Regions from separate parts of the Streptomyces sp. NPDC048637 genome, predicted to be linked through region 2. Evidence: riboswitches for the same ligand, from Rfam matches in the RefSeq annotation. Region 2 holds a riboswitch; the other holds the start of a gene.
What was found. Region 2 has a riboswitch for S-adenosylmethionine ahead of thrC (threonine synthase). Riboswitches for the same ligand answer to the same signal wherever they lie in the genome.

Region 1 (9,079 bases), on a different contig from region 2:
CCACGCCCCGCGCAGCGGACCCGCAACGGCGAGAAACCACCACGGCGGGACAGCCGAAAACGTGGGAAAGCTAAGCGCTACGCGCTACCCGCTACGCGGGTACACAACGCCCGTCCTCCGTACGGTAGTTCCAGCGGGCGCCATTCGTCACCAGTTCCTTGACCGCGCGGAGGAAGCGGTCGACGTGCTCATCCGGCGTGCCAACGCCCAGGCTGACGCGGATGGCGTTCAGGGACTTCTCGCCGGGGGCGGCGTCGGGGGCGCCGCACTCCCCCGGGTCCTGCGGCTCGCTGCCCAGGAGGGTGCGGACGAGGGGGTGGGCGCAGAACAGGCCGTCGCGGACGCCGATGCCGTACTCCGCCGACAGCGCGGCAGCGAAGTGTGAGCTGTTCCAGCCCTCGACGACGAAGGAGAGGACGCCCACCCGTGCGGCGTCGTCGCCGAAGAGGGAGAGCACGGCGGCCTCGGGTACGTCGGCCAGGCCTGAGCGGAGGCGGGCGATCAGCTCCTGCTCGCGGGCGACCAGGCCCTCGAAGCCGGCCTCGGTCAGCGCCTGGCAGGCGGAGGCGATGGCGTAGGCGCCGATGACGTTGGGCGAACCGGCCTCGTGCCGGGCCGCGGTGGTGTGCCACTCGACGTCGACCCCGCCGTCCGTGCGCCGGGAGACCTTGCGGCTGGCGCCGCCGCCCGCCAGGTACGGCTCGGCGTCCCGCAGCCAGTCCGCGCGGCCGGCCAGCACCCCTGCGCCGAACGGCGCGTACAGCTTGTGTCCGGAGAAGGCGACCCAGTCCACGTCCAGTTCCCCGAGGTCCACCGGGTGGTGCGGGACGAGCTGCGCCGCGTCCAGCACGATCCGGGCGCCGTGCGCATGCGCGGCGGCCGCCAGCTCCTGCACCGGCCACAGCTCCCCGGTCACATTCGACGCACCGGTCACGCAGACCAGCGCCGGGCCGTAGGGCTCGCGTGCGGCCAGCGCCTTCTCCAGGGTGTCCACCGCCTGCTGCGGGGTGCGGGGGGCGTTGAGGTAGGTCACCGCGACATCCGGGCGCTGCTCCCAGGGCAGCAGCGAAGCATGGTGCTCGGTCTCGAAGACGAACACCCGGGTGCCCTGCGGGAGTACGGCGGCGAGCAGGTTCAGCGAGTCGGTGGTGGAGCGGGTGAAGACGACCTGGTCCTCGTCCCGGCAGCCGAGGAACTCACCGATGGTCCGGCGGCTGTTCTCGAAGAGGTCGGTGGACAGCTGCGAGAGGTATCCGGCGCCGCGGTGCACGCTGCCGTAGTAGGGGGCGTAGGCAGCCACGTCGTCCCAGACCCGCTGCAGCGCAGGGGCGCTGGCGGCATAGTCCAGCGCGGCGTAGTCGACCTCGCCACCGGTCACGAGCGGGACGAGAACATCCCGGCCGAGAACCGGCAGCGGGGCACAAACGGAACGGTCGGCGGCAACGGCGGAAACGGACATGGCGAACTCCCGTAAGAGGTAAGCGAATTCGCTGCGGGCGGGGGTGCGACAGGACGCGCCGGGGCACCGCGGCGGGAAAGAAAAAGGGATGCGGAGAAGGGGCCGTCGGGCCCTATCGCATTCGCTGATTCACGGAAGTTCTCCCTCGGGGACCAGGATCCCTGGCGAGGGATCCGCGCTTGCCGCAGACCTCGCTGCCTACGGCCTGGTCATCACCCGGGGCACCCCGCCACGGAAGGAGGGTTGCCGGACAGCGGGCCGGGGCCTGCATCGCTGTCACTCGTGACCTGGGCAGAATCATGCCACATGGGCAAAGAGGCGCAAGGCCCGGTCCGTATGACGGACTGAGCCTTGCGTCACACCCTGCGTCACGGCGCGCTCATGTGTTGCTGGCGGCCACCCAGCGCTCCAGCGCCGCCTTGGCCGCTCCGGAATCGACCGAGGCGGCGGCCCGCTCCATCCCGGCCCGGATCTGCTCGGCCAGCGGAGCGTCCGTCGGCTCCAGCGCGACCAGCGCCGCCGCGGAGTTCAGCAGCACCGCGTCGCGCACCGGGCCGGTCTCCCCGTCCAGCAGCCGGCGGGCCACATCCGCGTTGTACGAGGCGTCCGCCCCGCGCAGCGCCTCCACCGGCACCAGGGGAATGCCCACGTCCCGGGGGTCGAAGGGCTCCTCGCGGACCGTGCCGTCCCGGACGATCCACACCCGGGAGGTCGCGGTCGTGGTCAGCTCGTCCAGGCCGTCGTCGCCGCGGAAGACCAGTGCCGACGAGCCGCGCTCGGCGAGCACCCCGGCCAGGATCGGCGCCATCCGGGCGTCCGCGACACCGGTCGCCTGGGCGCGGACCTTGGCGGGGTTGGTCAGCGGGCCCAGCACGTTGAAGGTGGTGCGGATGCCGAGCTGGGCCCGCGCGTTGGCGACGTGCCGCAGTGAGGGGTGGAACTTCACCGCGAAGCAGAAGGTGATGCCCGCTTCCTGGGCGACCTCGGTGACCCGCTGCGGGGTGAGGTCGAGATTGACGCCGAGCTTCTCCAGGACATCGGAGGCACCGCTGGCCGAGGAGGCGGCGCGGTTGCCGTGCTTGACGACCTTGGCGCCGGTGCCGGCGACCACGATCGAGGACATCGTGGAGATGTTGACGGTCTTGGCGCCGTCGCCGCCGGTGCCGACGATGTCGACGCTGGGGCCCGGCACCTCGATCAGCCGGGCGTGCGCGTACATGGTGCGCACCAGGCCGGAGATCTCGGCGACGGTCTCGCCCTTGGCGCGCAGCGCGACCGCGAACCCGGCGATCTGGGCGTCGCTGGCCTCGCCCCGCATGATCTTGTCCATCGCCCATGCGGTGTCGTCCGCGCTGAGGTCACGGCCGGCGAGCAGGGCGTTGAGGAGGTCCGGCCAGGTGTGGGCCGCCACGCTGTCGCCGCCAACCGGGGTCACAACGTTCATGGTCCACACTCCTGGATTGTCTCCTGCTTATGCCGTCACCCTATCGACCCGCCGGGCACGCCGGAGGGCCCCGTCCGATCATCGGACGGGGCCCTCTGGGTGGCGTACTCCCTACGGTGCGCTACGAAGCGCCGCGGTGATCAGTGGTGGCCGTGGCCGCTGCTGATCTCCTTGTACTCCTCGACCGTGGCCTTCGGGATGACGTTGTCGTCGCCGTAGTAGGCCTTCGAGAGCTTGGCGCGCAGCTTCTGCGAGCGCGACAGCTTGCGCTCCACACCGTTCTCGTCGACCTCCGGGCCCAGCTCGAGCGGCTCGGGCTGCTCGTGCTGGGTGAGCACGTGCAGCTGCTCCTGGTCGAGCGGCTCGTGGACCTCGATGAACTCACCGTGCGGCAGGCGCTTGATGATGCCGGACTCGCGGCCGTGCAGCACCTTGTCCTTGTCGCGCCGCTGCAGACCCAGGCAGATCCGCTTGGTGGCGATGAAGGCCAGCACCGGAAGGACGAAGAATCCGATCCGGACGAACCACGTGAGCGAGTTGAGCGACAGGTGGAAGTGCGTGGCCCAGAGGTCGTTGCCACCACCGATCAGCATCACGAAGTACGCGACGAGCCAGGCGACACCGAAGCCGGTACGGGTCGGGACGTTGCGCGGGCGGTCCAGGATGTGGTGCTCGCGCTTGTCGCCCTTGACCCAGGACTCGATGAACGGGTAGACCGCGATCGCGACCAGGACCAGCGGGAAGATCACGATCGGGATCAGCACACCGAAGTTGAGGGTGTGGCCCCAGAAGTTCCACTCCCAGCCCGGCATGACACGCACCAGACCCTCGGCGAAGCCCATGTACCAGTCGGGCTGGGCGCCGGTGGACACCTGGTCCGGCCGGTAGGGGCCGATCGCCCACACCGGGTTGATGCTGGCGACCGCGGAGATCACCGCGATCACACCGAAGACCAGGAAGAAGAAGCCTCCGGCCTTGGCCATGTAGACCGGCAGCAGCGGCATGCCCACGACGTTGTTGTTGGTCTTGCCGGCACCCGGGAACTGGGTGTGCTTGTGGTAGAAGACCAGGATCAGGTGCGCCACCAGCAGGCCGAGCATGATGCCCGGCAGCAGCAGGACGTGCACCGTGAAGAACCGCGGGATGATGTCGTGTCCCGGGAACTCCCCGCCGAAGATGAAGAACTGCAGGTACGAACCGACCAGCGGCATCGCCAGGATGACGCCCTCGATGAACCGCACACCGGTACCGGAGAGCAGGTCGTCGGGGAGCGAGTAGCCGGTGAAGCCGGTGAACATGCCCAGCACGAGCAGCAGGAAGCCGAACAGCCAGTTGACCTCGCGCGGCTTGCGGAAGGCGCCGGTGAAGAACACCCGCATCATGTGGACCATCATCGCGGCCAGGAACACCAGCGCGGCCCAGTGGTGGATCTGCCGGATCAGCAGACCGCCACGCACGTCGAAGCTGATGTTCAGCGTCGACTCGAAGGCCTGCGTCATCCGGATTCCCTGCATGGGCACGTAGGAACCGTGATAGGTCACCTCGGCCATGCTCGGGTGGAAGAACAGCGTCAGATAGACACCGGTCAGGATGATGATGATGAAGCTGTAAAGCGCGACCTCACCCAGCATGAAGGACCAGTGGTCCGGGAAGATCTTGCGCATGTTGGACTTGGCCAGGCTGTAGATGCCCAGCCGGCCGTCCGCCCAGTCGGCGATCCGCTCGCCCCGCGGCGCCTGGCCACGGCGCGGGTTGGACCCGCTCGTCTCGTTACTCATCCGCGCTCCCAGAAGCTCGGGCCGACGGGCTCCTCGAAGCCGCTTGCGGCCTCCAGGAAGCCGTCCTTCTCCGTGATGTGCAGCTGCGGCAGGGCGTGTCCGGCCGGACCGAAGATCACCCGACCACCGTCAGAGAGGTCGAACGTCGACTGGTGGCAGGGGCAGAGCACGTGGTGCGTCTGCTGCTCGTACAGGCTGATCGGGCAGCCCACGTGGGTGCAGATCTTCGAGTACGCCACGATGCCCTCGTGCGACCAGGAGAGTTCGTGCTTGTCCTTGATGTTCTGCGGCTGGATCCGCACGAGCATCAGGGCGTCCTTGGCGATCTGCTGGTTGAAGTCCTCATCGTGCTCCTCCAGGCCCTCGGGCTTGGCGAAGGTGAGGGAGCCGACCGCGATGTCCTCGGGACGCAGCGGGAGGTTGGTGGACTGGTTGACCAGGCGGACGCCCTTCTTCCAGCCCGTGGTGCGCAGCTTGTTCCCGGGCAGCGGCCCGAGGTCACGCAGCAGCACGACACCGGAGAGCGGCACCAGGGCCAGCGCACCGAACATCGTGTTGCGGATCAGCTTGCGGCGGCCGACCTGTGACTCCTTCGCACCCTGTGCGAAGTCCGCCATCACCTTGGCCTTGACCTCCGGCGGCGCCTCGATCGGGTGGCGCTCGTCGGCGACCTCCTCGTCCGACATCAGCGTGCGGGCCCAGTGGACCGCGCCGGCGCCGATGCAGAAGAGCGCCGCGCCGAGCGTCAGACCGAGCGCGAAGTTCAGCGCGCTGATGTTGCCGATCGGCCAGATGTAGACGTTCTTGTCGATCGGGATCGCCACGTACGAGGCGATGAAGGCGACCGTGGCGAACATCGACACGATGAAGAGGAGGGCCACGGTGCGCTCGGAGCGCTTGGCGGCCTGCTCGTCGATGTCCTGGGTGCGGTGCTCGTGGGGCGGCAGACCCGGGTCGGCGAACGGGTTGTCCGCCGTGGTCACCACGCCTTCGTGAGCCGTCTCCCGCTCACCGGGAAGGGTTTCTTCTGGCACGTCTTCGTGTCGTCCAGTCTCGCTCATGACTTCTTGGCCTTCGTAGTCCGGGCTGCGACCCAGATGGCGACCGCGACCAGCGAGCCCAGGCCGAAGATGTAGCCGAAGAGACCCTCACTGACCGGACCGAGACCGCCGAGGTCGAGGCCGCCGGGGCTCTCGGATTCATCACCGTTGACGGCGTCGAGGTACGCGATGATGTCCTTCTTGTTCTGCTGCGACAGCGAGCCGTCACCGAAGGAAGGCATGTTCTGCGGGCCGGTCTCCATGGCCTCGTAGATGTGCTTCGGGTTCACGCCCTCAAGCGTCGGTGCGTACTTGCCGTCGGTCAGGGCGCCGCCCTTACCGGTGAAGTTGTGGCACTGCGCGCAGTTGGTGCGGAACAGCTCGCCGCCCTTGCCGATGTCGGCACCGTCGGGGCTGTACTGCTCCTTGTCCGGCACGGTCGGGCCGGCGCCCAGCGAGGCCACGTAGGCCGAGAGCTGGTCGATCTGGGCGTTGGTGTAGATGTTCTTCTTCCGCGGCACCTGGGCGCCGGGCTGCTGGGCCGGCATACGGCCGGTGCCCACCTGGAAGTCCACGGCTGCGGCGCCGACGCCGACCAGGCTGGGGCCGTCGGAGGTGCCCTGACCGCCGGTGCCGTGGCAGCTGGCGCAGCCCACGGCGAAGAGCTTCTTGCCCTCCTTGATGGCAAGGGACTGGGCGGTGTCATCGGCCTGAGCCTTGTCCGCCGGCGCGAACGCGGCGTACAGCCCCCCAGTGACCGCCAGCGCGAAGAGTAGGACGACGAGCGCCGCCAGCGGATGGCGCCGTCGTGCGGAGAGCTTTTTCACGGATTACCCCGGTGTCAGGATCTTCTGCGTCGATGCTTTGGATATGTCTGTCTGATACGAGCCGGTACGGGCCCGGACTACTTGATCAGGTAGATCGTGGCGAAGAGGCCGATCCAGACGACATCGACGAAGTGCCAGTAGTAGGACACGACGATGGCCGCGGTGGCCTGCGTGTGGGTGAACCTCTTGGCCGCGTACGTCCTGCCCAGGACCAGCAGGAAGGCGATCAGACCGCCCGTCACATGCAGTCCGTGGAAGCCGGTGGTCAGGTAGAACACCGAGCCGTACGGGCCGGACGAGAGCGACAGGCCCTCGTGCTTGACCAGCTCCGTGTACTCGAAGACCTGACCACCGATGAAGATCGCACCCATGACGAAGGTGACCACGAACCAGGCCCGGAGCTTCTTGACATTGCCACGCTCGGCCGCGAAAACGCCGAGCTGGCAGGTCAGAGAGCTGAGCACCAGGATCGTGGTGTTGGTCGCGGAGAACGGAAGATTCAGCGCATCGGCGGATTCCTTCCAATACTCGGATCCGGTCACCGATCGAAGGGTGAAGTACATCGCGAAGAGGGCCGCGAAGAACATCAGCTCGGAACTCAGCCAGATGATGGTTCCGACGCTGGTGAGGTTCGGCCGATTGACCGACGGGTGCGCGTGCCCGGTTTCTACTGTCGTTGCTGTCGCCACGACCGACATTATGTCGGTCGCTTATCCCGCCCTCACTCCGGGGGGTGCCGTTCGGTGTGTCAAGGACGTATGCCCTGCTCGTACGGACCGTTTCGGCGGTCGCTCGAAGGAGGGACGCACCCGTCCGGCCACGGAGCCGCGGCCCCGCCGGCACCGGTCCTGACGGGCCGTCGGGCAGATCTTGGATCCGGTCAACCCCTCCTGCGGGCGCCCCCCGCGGGAGTAGCATCCGCCCCACCCGATGCTGTGCCGCTACGAAGCGTGGAGGAACGATGCAGGCGACTGCCACGGTGCTGGTCTACAGCGACAACGCCCACACCCGCGAGCAGGTCCGGCTGGCGGCCGGACGGCGGCCCGCCGCCGATGCCCCGCAGATCGAGATCCTGGAGTGCGCCACCGCACCGGCCGTCCTGACAGCCCTGGAGCAGGGCGGCATCGACGTCTGTGTACTGGACGGCGAGACCGCGCCCGCGGGCGGCATGGGCGTCTGCCGGCAGATCAAGGACGAGATCTTCCGGTGCCCGCCGGTACTGCTGCTGATCGGCCGCCCCCAGGACGCCTGGCTGGCCACCTGGAGCCGGGCGGATGCCGCGGTGACCCATCCGCTGGACCCGGTGGCCTTCGCCGACGCCCTGGCCGGGCTGCTGCGCCGGAAGAACCTCGTACAGGCCTGAGCGGCCTGCTGGGCGGCGCTCAGATCCTCGGGCGCAACCGGGCGTCGCCGACCGGGTTCTGCGCTCGCTCGGCCGCTCCAGTGGTGCTGGAGGCCTTGCTCTTCAGCGCGCTGCCGTCCCGCCATTCCTTCCAGGGCATGTTCCAGTCACCGAAGCCGTTGTCGAACGCCGTCATGGTCTCGCCGCCGCTGTTGATGACCTTGACGACGTCGCCGACCCGCACGGTGTTGAAGAACCACTGGGCGTTGCCCGTGGACATGCCCGTACAGCCGTGGCTGACGTTCGCCGCGCCCTGCGAGCCGACGGACCAGGGTGCGGCGTGGACGTATTCGCCGCTCCAGGTCACCCGGGTGGCCCAGTAGACCGGCAGATCGTAGGACTCCGAGCCGGCGGCGATGCCGACGGTCGAGCTGCGCATCCGTACGAAGCTCTCCTTGGCGAGGACGACCTTGACGCCGTTGCGGGTGGAGAAGCCGGGCTTGCCGGTGGTCACGGGGACGGTCTTGATCGACTCACCGTTGCGCCACACCGTCATCTGGTGCGTGCCCGCGTCGGTGACGGCCTCCACGCGGTCGCCGGTGGTGAGCTTCACGGGCTTGGACGGGCCTCCGTAGAGCCCCTTGGCGATCTTCAGGCCCGCCAGGTTGCTGTGCACCGAGATCGTGGCGTGGGCGGGCCAGTACTCCTTCGGGCGGAAGTGCAGCTTCTTGTCGTCCACCCAGTGCCAGGCGCCCTGGACCCGCGGCATGGAGTCGACCTTCAGGGCGCTCTCCACGATGGCGCGGGCCTTCGCGTCCTTGATGGGCCGGCTCAGCTCCGCGGTGACCGGCTGGCCGACCCCGTACTCGCCGGCCTCCGGCCCGAAGGCGGCGGTCAACTGGCCGTCCGCGTCCTCGGTGTTGACCACGAGCGTCTTGCGGCCGGGCGAACCGTCCTCCTCCTCGGTGCTCACCTGCACCGTGTAGCGGGTGCCGGCGGCCAGTGGCACGGTGGTACGCCAGTGCCTGCCGTCGGCGCTCAGCTCGCCGTGGACGAAGCGGCCGGTGGAATCGGTGGCCGTGACGTCGGTGATCCGTGCGTCGTCCCCCTTGACGGACACCTCAAGCGGCTTGTCGGGGTCCGCTTTCTTCTTGCCGTCCGGGGTATTGGCCGAGATCTGGTCGGCCGC
Region 2 (9,079 bases):
GGCGGTGTAGTCGCGGTAGACGGCGAGATCCTGGCGCGAGGGATAGGCGAAGGCGAGGTGCACCACTCGCTCGCGCCACTCGGGGTGGTCGGCGAGCAGCTGCCGGTAGGCGAGCAGGCCGCGCACGATGTTCTTGGAGAGTTCGGTGCGGTCCACACGGACGATGGTCCGGCGCCCCGGCCCGCCGATCTCGGTACGCAGCGCCGCCATCCGCTCCTCGACGTCGGGGCGGTGCGCGCGCTCGCGCAGGAAATCGGCGTCGGCACCGAGGCCGTGCACACCGATCCAGGTCGTGCGCGCCTTGCGCTCCGGCACGAGCGCCACGATGCCGGGCGCCCCGTCCTCCGGCCGGACGCGCTCGCACTGCCCGCCGAGCCCGGTCTCGGCGCAGGCCACGAAGTTCTCGGCCCACCGCCGGGTGAGGAAGTTCGCCCGGTCGGCACCGAGGATGCCCAGCGCCAGCTTCCGCTGGATGTCGTCGGGCAGCATCGCGAAGTACTCGGCGGGGGCCCACGGGGTGTGGGAGAAGTGCGCGATGCGCAGATCGGGACGGCGCTCGCGGAGCATGCCGGGCACCAGCGCCAGGTGATAGTCCTGCACGAGGACGGCCGCGCCGGGCGCCGCACCCTCGGCCAGCGCATCGGCGAAGGCCGCGTTGTACGTCTCGTAGGCCGCCCACTGCGCCCGGAACTCCGCATCGAAGACCGGTTCCAGCGGGGTCTGATAGAGCATGTGGTGAACGAACCACAGCACCGAATTCGCGATGCCGTTGTAGGCGGCGGCATGCACCTCGGCCGGAATGTCCAGCATCCGGACGCGCTGTCCACCCGTATCGCCCGGCTCCAGCACACCACCCGTCCGCCGCACGGCCTCCCGGTCGCCGTCACCGAGCGCGGCACACACCCACACCGCATCCGTCTCGGGCCCGATCGCCGACAGCCCGGACACCAGCCCACCACCACCCCGCTTGGCGGTCAGCGTCCCGTCCTCCCCCAGGCCGTACGACACCGGCCCGCGATTGGACGCGACAAGAACCTCAGCACCTGCTTGCACCGCACTGCGCTCGGAGACCATGTCGCGAAAGTAACCCGCCACAGATCCGCGCAAACGTACGGAGCGCGGCTCACGCCGCCCGTCGTGCCGCGTACTCCGGGATTTCGGCCATCGGGGGGCGTTCCTCGGTGTCCACGTCCGTCGTGCGGGGGACGAAGCCCTCGTCGCCGCGGTCGAACTGGGTGAGCCGGGGGCGGACCAAGTGGCCGCGGGTCAGGCGTAGTTGGGCGGTGCGGTAGATCGCGGCGGCCATCCGGCCCAGGGCCTGGCCGTCCTGGTGGCGGTGTCTGCGTACGCCGACGTCCACCTGGGCGAGGGCGTCGAGGCCGACGGTGTGCAGGGCGTCGACGAGCAGGCCGAGCTCCACGCCGTAGCCGACCGGGAAGGGCAGCAGCTCCAGCAGGGAGCGGCGGGCCGCGTACTCGCCGCCCAGGGGCTGGACGAAGCCGGCCAGCTGCGGCCAGTGGAGATTGAGGAGGGGGCGGGCGACCAGCTCCGTCACCCGGCCGCCCTGGCCGGCCCCGGCGCCTTCGCCGCCGGTCTCCAGCGGGCGGTCGTACATCGCCTTCACGAACTGGATGTCCGGATCCGTCAGCAGCGGGCCGATGATCCCGGAGACGAAGGCGGGGGAGAAGTCGCGCAGGTCGGCGTCGATGAAGCAGATGATGTCGCCGGTCGTGGCCAGCAGGGAGCGCCAGAGCACCTCTCCCTTGCCGGGCAGCGCGGGCAGCCGTGGCAGGACGCTGTCGCGGGGTACGACCCGGGCGCCGGCCGCCGCCGCGACCTCGGCGGTGCGGTCGGTGGAGCCGGAGTCCAGCACCACCAGCTCATCGACGAGCGGGACCGCCTCGGTCATCAGCTCGGCACGGATCACCGCGACGATCGCCCCGACCGTGGCTTCCTCGTCGAGCGCGGGCAGCACGACACTGACCGTACGGCCCGTCTGGCGCTTCGCCTCCAGCAGCTGCCCCAGCGGGCGGTCCGCGGCGGACCAGGAGTGGCTGCTCAGCCAGCCCTCCACCTCTTCCAGCACGTCTACGACTCCTCGGTCGCCGCCCGATCGGCGGCCTGTGTGATCCATCTCGCGGTTCGGACGACTATCTCAACTGTCAGTGCCTTCGGTTACAGTCTTGAACAACGCGGATGGCCGTCGCATGTCGGGGTCCGCGCCACAAACGCCTGGGTTTCGGCCCAGCGCCATACCGCTCATCCAGAGGGGCAGAGGGATACGGCCCGTTGAAGCCCCGGCAACCCTCCAGCCGGTCTTGCCGCCAGGACGCTGACGTCCCGCGCGCGTGAGGCTCCCGGCTAGGGAAGGTGCCAAATCCGTCTCGCGACGAGATGCGCCGCGAGGAAGATGAGGAGAAAGGGCCTCGCCTCCATGGCTGTGCAAGTCACCGAAAACACCCCCGCCGTCGCTCTGGGTCCCGCCGCAGCCCTGTCCTGCCGCGAGTGCGGACAGCGCTTCCCGCTCGGCCCGATCTTCGCGTGCCAGGAATGTTTCGGGCCGCTCGAAGTCGCGTACGACCTGCCGAGCGGCGACCCCGAGAGCCTGCGGAAGCAGATCGAGGCCGGCCCGAACAGCATCTGGCGCTACGCCCCGCTGCTGCCCGTCCCCACCGACGTGGCCGAGAAGCCGAACCTGAACCCCGGCTTCACCAACCTGGTCAAGGCCGACCGGCTCGCCGCCGAGCTGGGCGTCACCGGCGGTCTGTACGTCAAGGACGACTCCGGCAACCCGACGCACTCCTTCAAGGACCGCGTCGTGGCGATCGCCGTCGAGGCCGCCCGCGCCTTCGGCTTCACCACTCTCTCCTGCTCCTCCACCGGCAACCTCGCCGGTGCGGTCGGCGCTGCGGCCAGCCGGGCCGGTTTCCAGTCCTGCGTCTTCATCCCGCACGACCTGGAGGCCGGCAAGGTCGTCATGGCCGCGGTCTACGGCGGTGACCTGGTGGGCATCGAGGGCAACTACGACGACGTCAACCGCTTCTGCTCGGAGCTCATCGGGGACCCGCTGGGCGAGGGCTGGGGCTTCGTCAACGTCAATCTGCGGCCGTACTACGGCGAGGGTTCCAAGACCCTCGCGTACGAGATCTGCGAGCAGCTGGGCTGGCAGCTCCCGGACCAGATCGTCATCCCGATCGCGTCCGGCTCACAGCTCACGAAGATCGACAAGGGGCTCAAGGAGCTGATCGCCCTCGGCCTGGTCGAGGACAAGCCGTACAAGATCTTCGGTGCCCAGGCGGAGGGCTGCTCGCCGGTGTCCACGGCCTTCAAGGCCGGGCAGGACGTCGTGCGCCCGCAGAAGCCGAACACCATCGCCAAGTCGCTGGCGATCGGCAACCCGGCCGACGGTCCGTATGTGCTCGACATCGCGCGCCGTACGGGCGGTGCCGTGGAGGATGTCAACGACGAGCAGGTCGTGGACGCCATCAAGCTGCTGGCCAGGACGGAAGGGATCTTCGCGGAGACCGCGGGCGGCGTGACCGTCGGCGTGACCAAGAAGCTGATCGAGGAGGGTCTGCTCGACCCGTCCCTGACCACCGTCGTACTCAACACGGGTGACGGCCTCAAGACACTTGACGCGGTCGCCCCGACCTCCGGGCCCACGGCCACGATCCGTCCGAACCTGGACGCGTTCCGCGCGGCCGGCCTCGGCTGAGGCCGCCGGCCCGTCCGGTGGACGAGGCCGCGCCACAGCCCCCCGAACTCGTACTCCGTATCCCTGGAAGGCAGAACCATGAGCGTCAAGGTCCGCATCCCCACCATCCTCCGCACGTACACCGGTGGCCAGGCCGAGGTCCCCGCCGAGGGCGCGACCCTCTCCGAGGTGATCGCCGACCTGGAGCAGAACCACCAGGGCATCGCGGCCCGTGTGCTGGACGACGCCGGCAAGCTGCGCCGCTTCGTGAACGTGTACGTCAACGACGACGATGTGCGCTTCGAGCAGGGCCTGGAGACGCCGACCCCGGACGGCGCCGGCATCTCGATCATTCCGGCGGTGGCCGGCGGCTGCTGATTTGCGCCAACTCTTCTCCTGCATGACCGGAATTGCCCCGTCCGCCAGAAAGCGGACGGGGCAATTCCGTGTTGTGAAAGGAGATACCATTGGGGTGATCCCCCTCCGGATATCACCGTGAGCGTGCCGAACGCATATGTGTTCGCGACCAGTTGTGTCCAAAGTGTGGGCGGTATTTGTCGCCTAGGTGCGCTATGCCCGGCCCGACTTGCCCTGGAGAACCGGGATTTCGCCGCATATTGCCGATTCTCCGGCGCCAGATTTCTCGTCCGATTGACCTGTTGCTCTGGGCATCTGTGCAGATACATTCAGCGGCGGTCGACGCGTTCCGGCGCACACCCCACGGGCCTTTCGCGGGGTGAGGTCTGACCCGGGTCCGCGGAGTGCGGTCCTGCGCAAGGGCCAGTAATAGGGGAGTTAGGCATGGCTCAGGGCACCGTCAAGTGGTTCAACGCGGAGAAGGGGTACGGCTTCATCGCGGTCGACGGTGGTGCGGATGTTTTCGTCCACTACAGCGCGATCCAGATGGACGGCTACCGCACCCTTGAGGAGGGTCAGCGGGTCGAGTTCGAGATCTCGCAGGGCCAGAAGGGGCCGCAGGCGGACATGGTCCGGGTGGCCGGCTGAGGCGCCGACCAACTGCTGCGTGAGGAAGGCCCGTACCCCTGAGGGGGGTACGGGCCTTCGGCTGTGTGCCCCCGGTCGGCCGCCCTCCGCCGTCAGCCGGGTGGGCGGGACGCCATCCGGGCGCTTGCACTCGCACCCCACGAGTGCTAATCATTGGCGTTAGCACTCTCCCAGTGAGAGTGACAAAGAAGGACCGGGTCGGTGAGGCCCGTAGGCCGCGTGGGGCAAGGAACCACACAGGTCTGCAGGCCGTCCGTCGCGGGCGCCAGCGCGGTCCGGAGCAATCCTTCCCCAAGCTCTCAACTGCGTTCGAGCAGGGGAGACCCCATTAGTCCGGGAGGACCACTTCACATGGCCAAGATCATCGCGTTCGACGAGGAGGCACGGCGCGGTCTCGAGCGCGGGATGAACCAGCTCGCCGACGCCGTCAAGGTCACCCTCGGCCCCAAGGGCCGTAACGTCGTCCTCGAGAAGAAGTGGGGCGCCCCCACGATCACCAACGATGGTGTTTCCATCGCCAAGGAGATCGAGCTCGAGGACCCGTACGAGAAGATCGGCGCCGAGCTGGTCAAGGAGGTCGCGAAGAAGACGGACGACGTCGCCGGTGACGGCACGACGACCGCGACCGTCCTGGCCCAGGCCCTGGTCCGCGAGGGCCTGCGCAACGTCGCCGCCGGCGCCAACCCGATGGCCCTCAAGCGTGGTATCGAGCGTGCCGTCGAGGCCGTCTCCGCCGCCCTGCTGGAGCAGGCCAAGGACGTGGAGACCAAGGAGCAGATCGCTTCGACGGCCTCCATCTCCGCCGCTGACACCCAGATCGGCGAGCTGATCGCCGAGGCCATGGACAAGGTCGGCAAGGAAGGCGTCATCACCGTCGAGGAGTCCCAGACCTTCGGTCTGGAGCTGGAGCTCACCGAGGGTATGCGCTTCGACAAGGGCTACATCTCGGCGTACTTCGCCACCGACATGGAGCGTATGGAGGCGTCGCTCGACGACCCGTACATCCTCATCGTCAACTCCAAGATCGGCAGCGTGAAGGACCTGCTGCCGCTCCTGGAGAAGGTCATGCAGTCCGGCAAGCCGCTGCTGATCATCGCCGAGGACGTCGAGGGCGAGGCCCTGTCGACCCTGGTCGTCAACAAGATCCGTGGCACCTTCAAGTCCGTCGCCGTCAAGGCCCCGGGCTTCGGTGACCGCCGCAAGGCCATGCTCGGCGACATCGCCATCCTCACCGGTGGCACCGTCATCTCCGAGGAGGTCGGCCTCAAGCTGGAGAACGCCGGTCTCGAACTGCTCGGCCGCGCCCGCAAGGTCGTCATCACCAAGGACGAGACCACCATCGTCGACGGTGCCGGCGACAGCGAGCAGGTCCAGGGCCGCGTCAACCAGATCCGTGCCGAGATCGAGAACAGCGACTCGGACTACGACCGCGAGAAGCTCCAGGAGCGTCTGGCGAAGCTGGCCGGCGGCGTGGCCGTCATCAAGGCCGGTGCCGCCACCGAGGTCGAGCTCAAGGAGCGCAAGCACCGCATCGAGGACGCCGTTCGCAACGCGAAGGCGGCCGTCGAGGAGGGCATCGTCGCCGGCGGTGGCGTCGCCCTGCTCCAGGCTTCCTCGGTCTTCGAGAAGCTGGACCTCGACGGTGACGAGGCGACCGGCGCCAACGCCGTGAAGCTCGCCCTGGAGGCCCCGCTCAAGCAGATCTCCGTCAACGGCGGCCTTGAGGGCGGCGTCGTGGTGGAGAAGGTGCGCAACCTGGCCGTCGGTCACGGTCTGAACGCCGCGACCGGTGAGTACGTCGACATGATCGCCGAGGGCATCATCGACCCGGCGAAGGTCACGCGCTCCGCGCTGCAGAACGCCGCCTCCATCGCGGCGCTCTTCCTCACCACCGAGGCCGTCATCGCCGACAAGCCGGAGAAGGCCGCCGCGGCGGGCGCTCCGGGCGGCATGCCGGGCGGTGACATGGACTTCTGATCCTCTGGATCAGAACGCTGATCCTCTGGATCACACGTCCACACGTACGTCGGGGCGGCACCCTCCTCTTGGGGGGTGCCGCCCCGACGGCGTTCTTCGGGGCGGGCTGCGGGGTTTGCGGGGGGCCTGTGGGGTTTCCGGCGGGCGGTCTGCTGTGGGAAGGGGCGCGATCAGGGGCGCCGTGCCTGCTCCTTGCGCCGGATGAAGCAGCCCCCGACGCACAGGCCCCCGCTCACCGCCAGCAGGACGGCGCCGCCCACGGTGGCCGGTTCCGGCGGGGTGTCGAGATCCAGGTCCAGCGTGCTCTCGTAGGCCTGGACCACCCTGATGCCGTGCGCACCGGGCAGTTGTGGCGGCGGCACGTACGGCGGTGGCATCTCGCTCCAGAGCAGCATTGTCACGCCGCCGACGGCGAGGACGAGAGCGGTGCCCGCCACGATCAGCCTGGCGCGCCACGGGCGGCGTAACCGGATCCCCATGCGCCGAGCCTACTGTGCCCCGCCGGTACGGACCCCGGCCCGGACCTACCCCGCCACCCACACCTCTACTTCACGCCGTCTTCACTACTCCACCACAACCCTCCCCGCCCCTCATGGGTCTCCTGTGCGCCAACTGCCGTACGGGCATGGGAAGAACGCCTTCTGCTGCCCACGGCCGTCCGGCCCACCATTCAGCAGTGGATGCCCCGCGCATCCCGCAGGCAGCAGGAGAGCCCCGCATGCCCAAGCACCTCCGTATGACCCTGGCCACCGCGGCCGCCACCGCGCTGGCGGCCGGCCTGCTGACGGCCGCCACCGGCACCGCCTCCGCCGCGGACCGCGCCGCGTCGGCCGCCAACGGCCGCCAGGGCGACTTCAACGGCGACGGCTACCGCGATCTCGCCGTGGCCGCGCCCGCCGCGACCGTCGACGGAAAGAAGGCGGCCGGTGCCGTCACCGTGTTCTACGGTTCGGCGCACGGCGTGGACGCCTCCCGGCACACCACGTTGAGCCAGAACTCCCCGGGCGTGCCCGGCGCGGCCGAGGCCGACGACTTCTTCGGCGGAAGCCTCGCCGCCGGCGACTTCAACTCCGACGGCTTCGCCGACCTCGCCGTCGCCGCCCCGCACGAGGATGTCGCGGCCGACGCCGACGGCGGCACCCTGCAGATTCTGTGGGGCGCGTCCGGCGGCCTCTCCGGAAAGGGCAGCGCCACTCTCGCCGACCCCGCCCCCACCCTGCACGACCGTTTCGGCGCCGCGCTGGCCGCCGGCGACTTCGACCGCGACGGCAAAGTCGATCTGGCGGTTGGCGCCTCCTCCGCCACGCTGCATCTCTTCAAGGGCGGTATCAGCAAGGCCGCGAAGCCCGGCGCCCACACGGCCCTCGCCCTGCCCATCGTCGGCGAGGCCACCAACGGCATCCTCCAGCTGACCTCCGGCGAGGTCACCGGCCAGGGCTACTCCGATCTGGTGGTCAGCGCCTACGACAGGGAAGCGCCCCACTTCAGCACCAATTACTACCTGCCCGGCACCCCGGCCGGCCTCTCCGGCAGTCGCGTGAAGCGCCTGCCCGGCGGCTTCATCACCGCCATCGGCGATGTCAACGGCGACGGCTTCGGCGACCTCGTCACCGGCATGACCTTCGACGACCGGATCCCCGGCAGCACCAAGGGCGGCAAGGTCACTGTCATCCACGGCTCGGCGGGCGGTCCGCGTGTGGAGCTGACCGACACCATCACCCAGGAGTCCGGCGCGATACCCGGCAGCTCCGAGAAGGGCGACAACTTCGGCTTCGAGGTGACCCTCGGCGACATCAACGGCGACGGCCTGCAGGATCTGGCCATCGGCGCCGCGTACGAGACCCTCGACGGCGCGAGCAAGGCCGGTGCGGTGACCGTGCTGCGCGGCTCCCCCTCCGGCATCGACACCGCGCACCACATCCAGTACTTCCACCAGAACTCCCCGGGCGTCCCCGGCGCCAACGAGAAGGACGACCTCTTCGGCGGTGAGGTCTTCCTCTCCGACCTCAACGGTGACAAGAAGGCTGACCTGACCGTGGGCGCCGTCTACGAGGACGGCGGCAACGGCGCCCTCACCACCCTGCCCTCCGACGGCACCCGCCTCACCACCACCGGCTCCCGCTTCATCTCCCCGCCCGCAGCCGGCATCTCCACCGCGGGCGCCCCGGAGTTCGGCAGCATTGTGGTGGGGTGAAGGGTGAAGGGTGAAGGGTGAGGGGTGAGGGGTGAGGGGTGAAGAGGCGGGGGCCGGAGGTGCTTTGGTGAAGGCTTTCGCGTAACGGGCTATGTCAATTTCGCATTCTGCGGGATCTGCTTTGGGTGGGTCTTTGAGCGGGTCTTTGGGCGGGTCTTTGGGCGGGTCCAGGATTTTGCGAGGGAGAACTGGCGTCGGATCCTCCCTTC

Region 1: another riboswitch for S-adenosylmethionine. It lies ahead of AB0C46_RS40400 (aminotransferase class V-fold PLP-dependent enzyme); the one in region 2 lies ahead of thrC (threonine synthase).

What each region holds. Positions count from the first base shown of each region.
Region 1 covers NZ_JBEZHQ010000078.1:1,274-10,352, reverse strand. Annotated here, with positions in the region: gene AB0C46_RS40400 (aminotransferase class V-fold PLP-dependent enzyme) at 92-1,459, opposite strand; SAM riboswitch class IV at 1,630-1,747, opposite strand; gene trpD (anthranilate phosphoribosyltransferase) at 1,839-2,903, opposite strand; gene AB0C46_RS40390 (cytochrome bc complex cytochrome b subunit) at 3,044-4,681, opposite strand; gene AB0C46_RS40385 (Rieske 2Fe-2S domain-containing protein) at 4,678-5,742, opposite strand; gene AB0C46_RS40380 (c-type cytochrome) at 5,739-6,548, opposite strand; gene AB0C46_RS40375 (heme-copper oxidase subunit III) at 6,626-7,246, opposite strand; gene AB0C46_RS40370 (hypothetical protein) at 7,510-7,911, shown strand; gene AB0C46_RS40365 (Ig-like domain-containing protein) at 7,931-9,079, opposite strand, start outside.
Region 2 covers NZ_JBEZHQ010000018.1:32,607-41,685, reverse strand. Annotated here, with positions in the region: gene AB0C46_RS22355 (trehalose-6-phosphate synthase) at 1-1,074, opposite strand, end outside; gene AB0C46_RS22350 (glucosyl-3-phosphoglycerate synthase) at 1,124-2,086, opposite strand; SAM riboswitch class I at 2,257-2,417, shown strand; gene thrC (threonine synthase) at 2,435-3,715, shown strand; gene AB0C46_RS22340 (MoaD/ThiS family protein) at 3,794-4,072, shown strand; gene AB0C46_RS22335 (cold-shock protein) at 4,496-4,699, shown strand; gene groL (chaperonin GroEL) at 5,051-6,676, shown strand; gene AB0C46_RS22325 (hypothetical protein) at 6,847-7,155, opposite strand; gene AB0C46_RS22320 (FG-GAP-like repeat-containing protein) at 7,395-8,870, shown strand.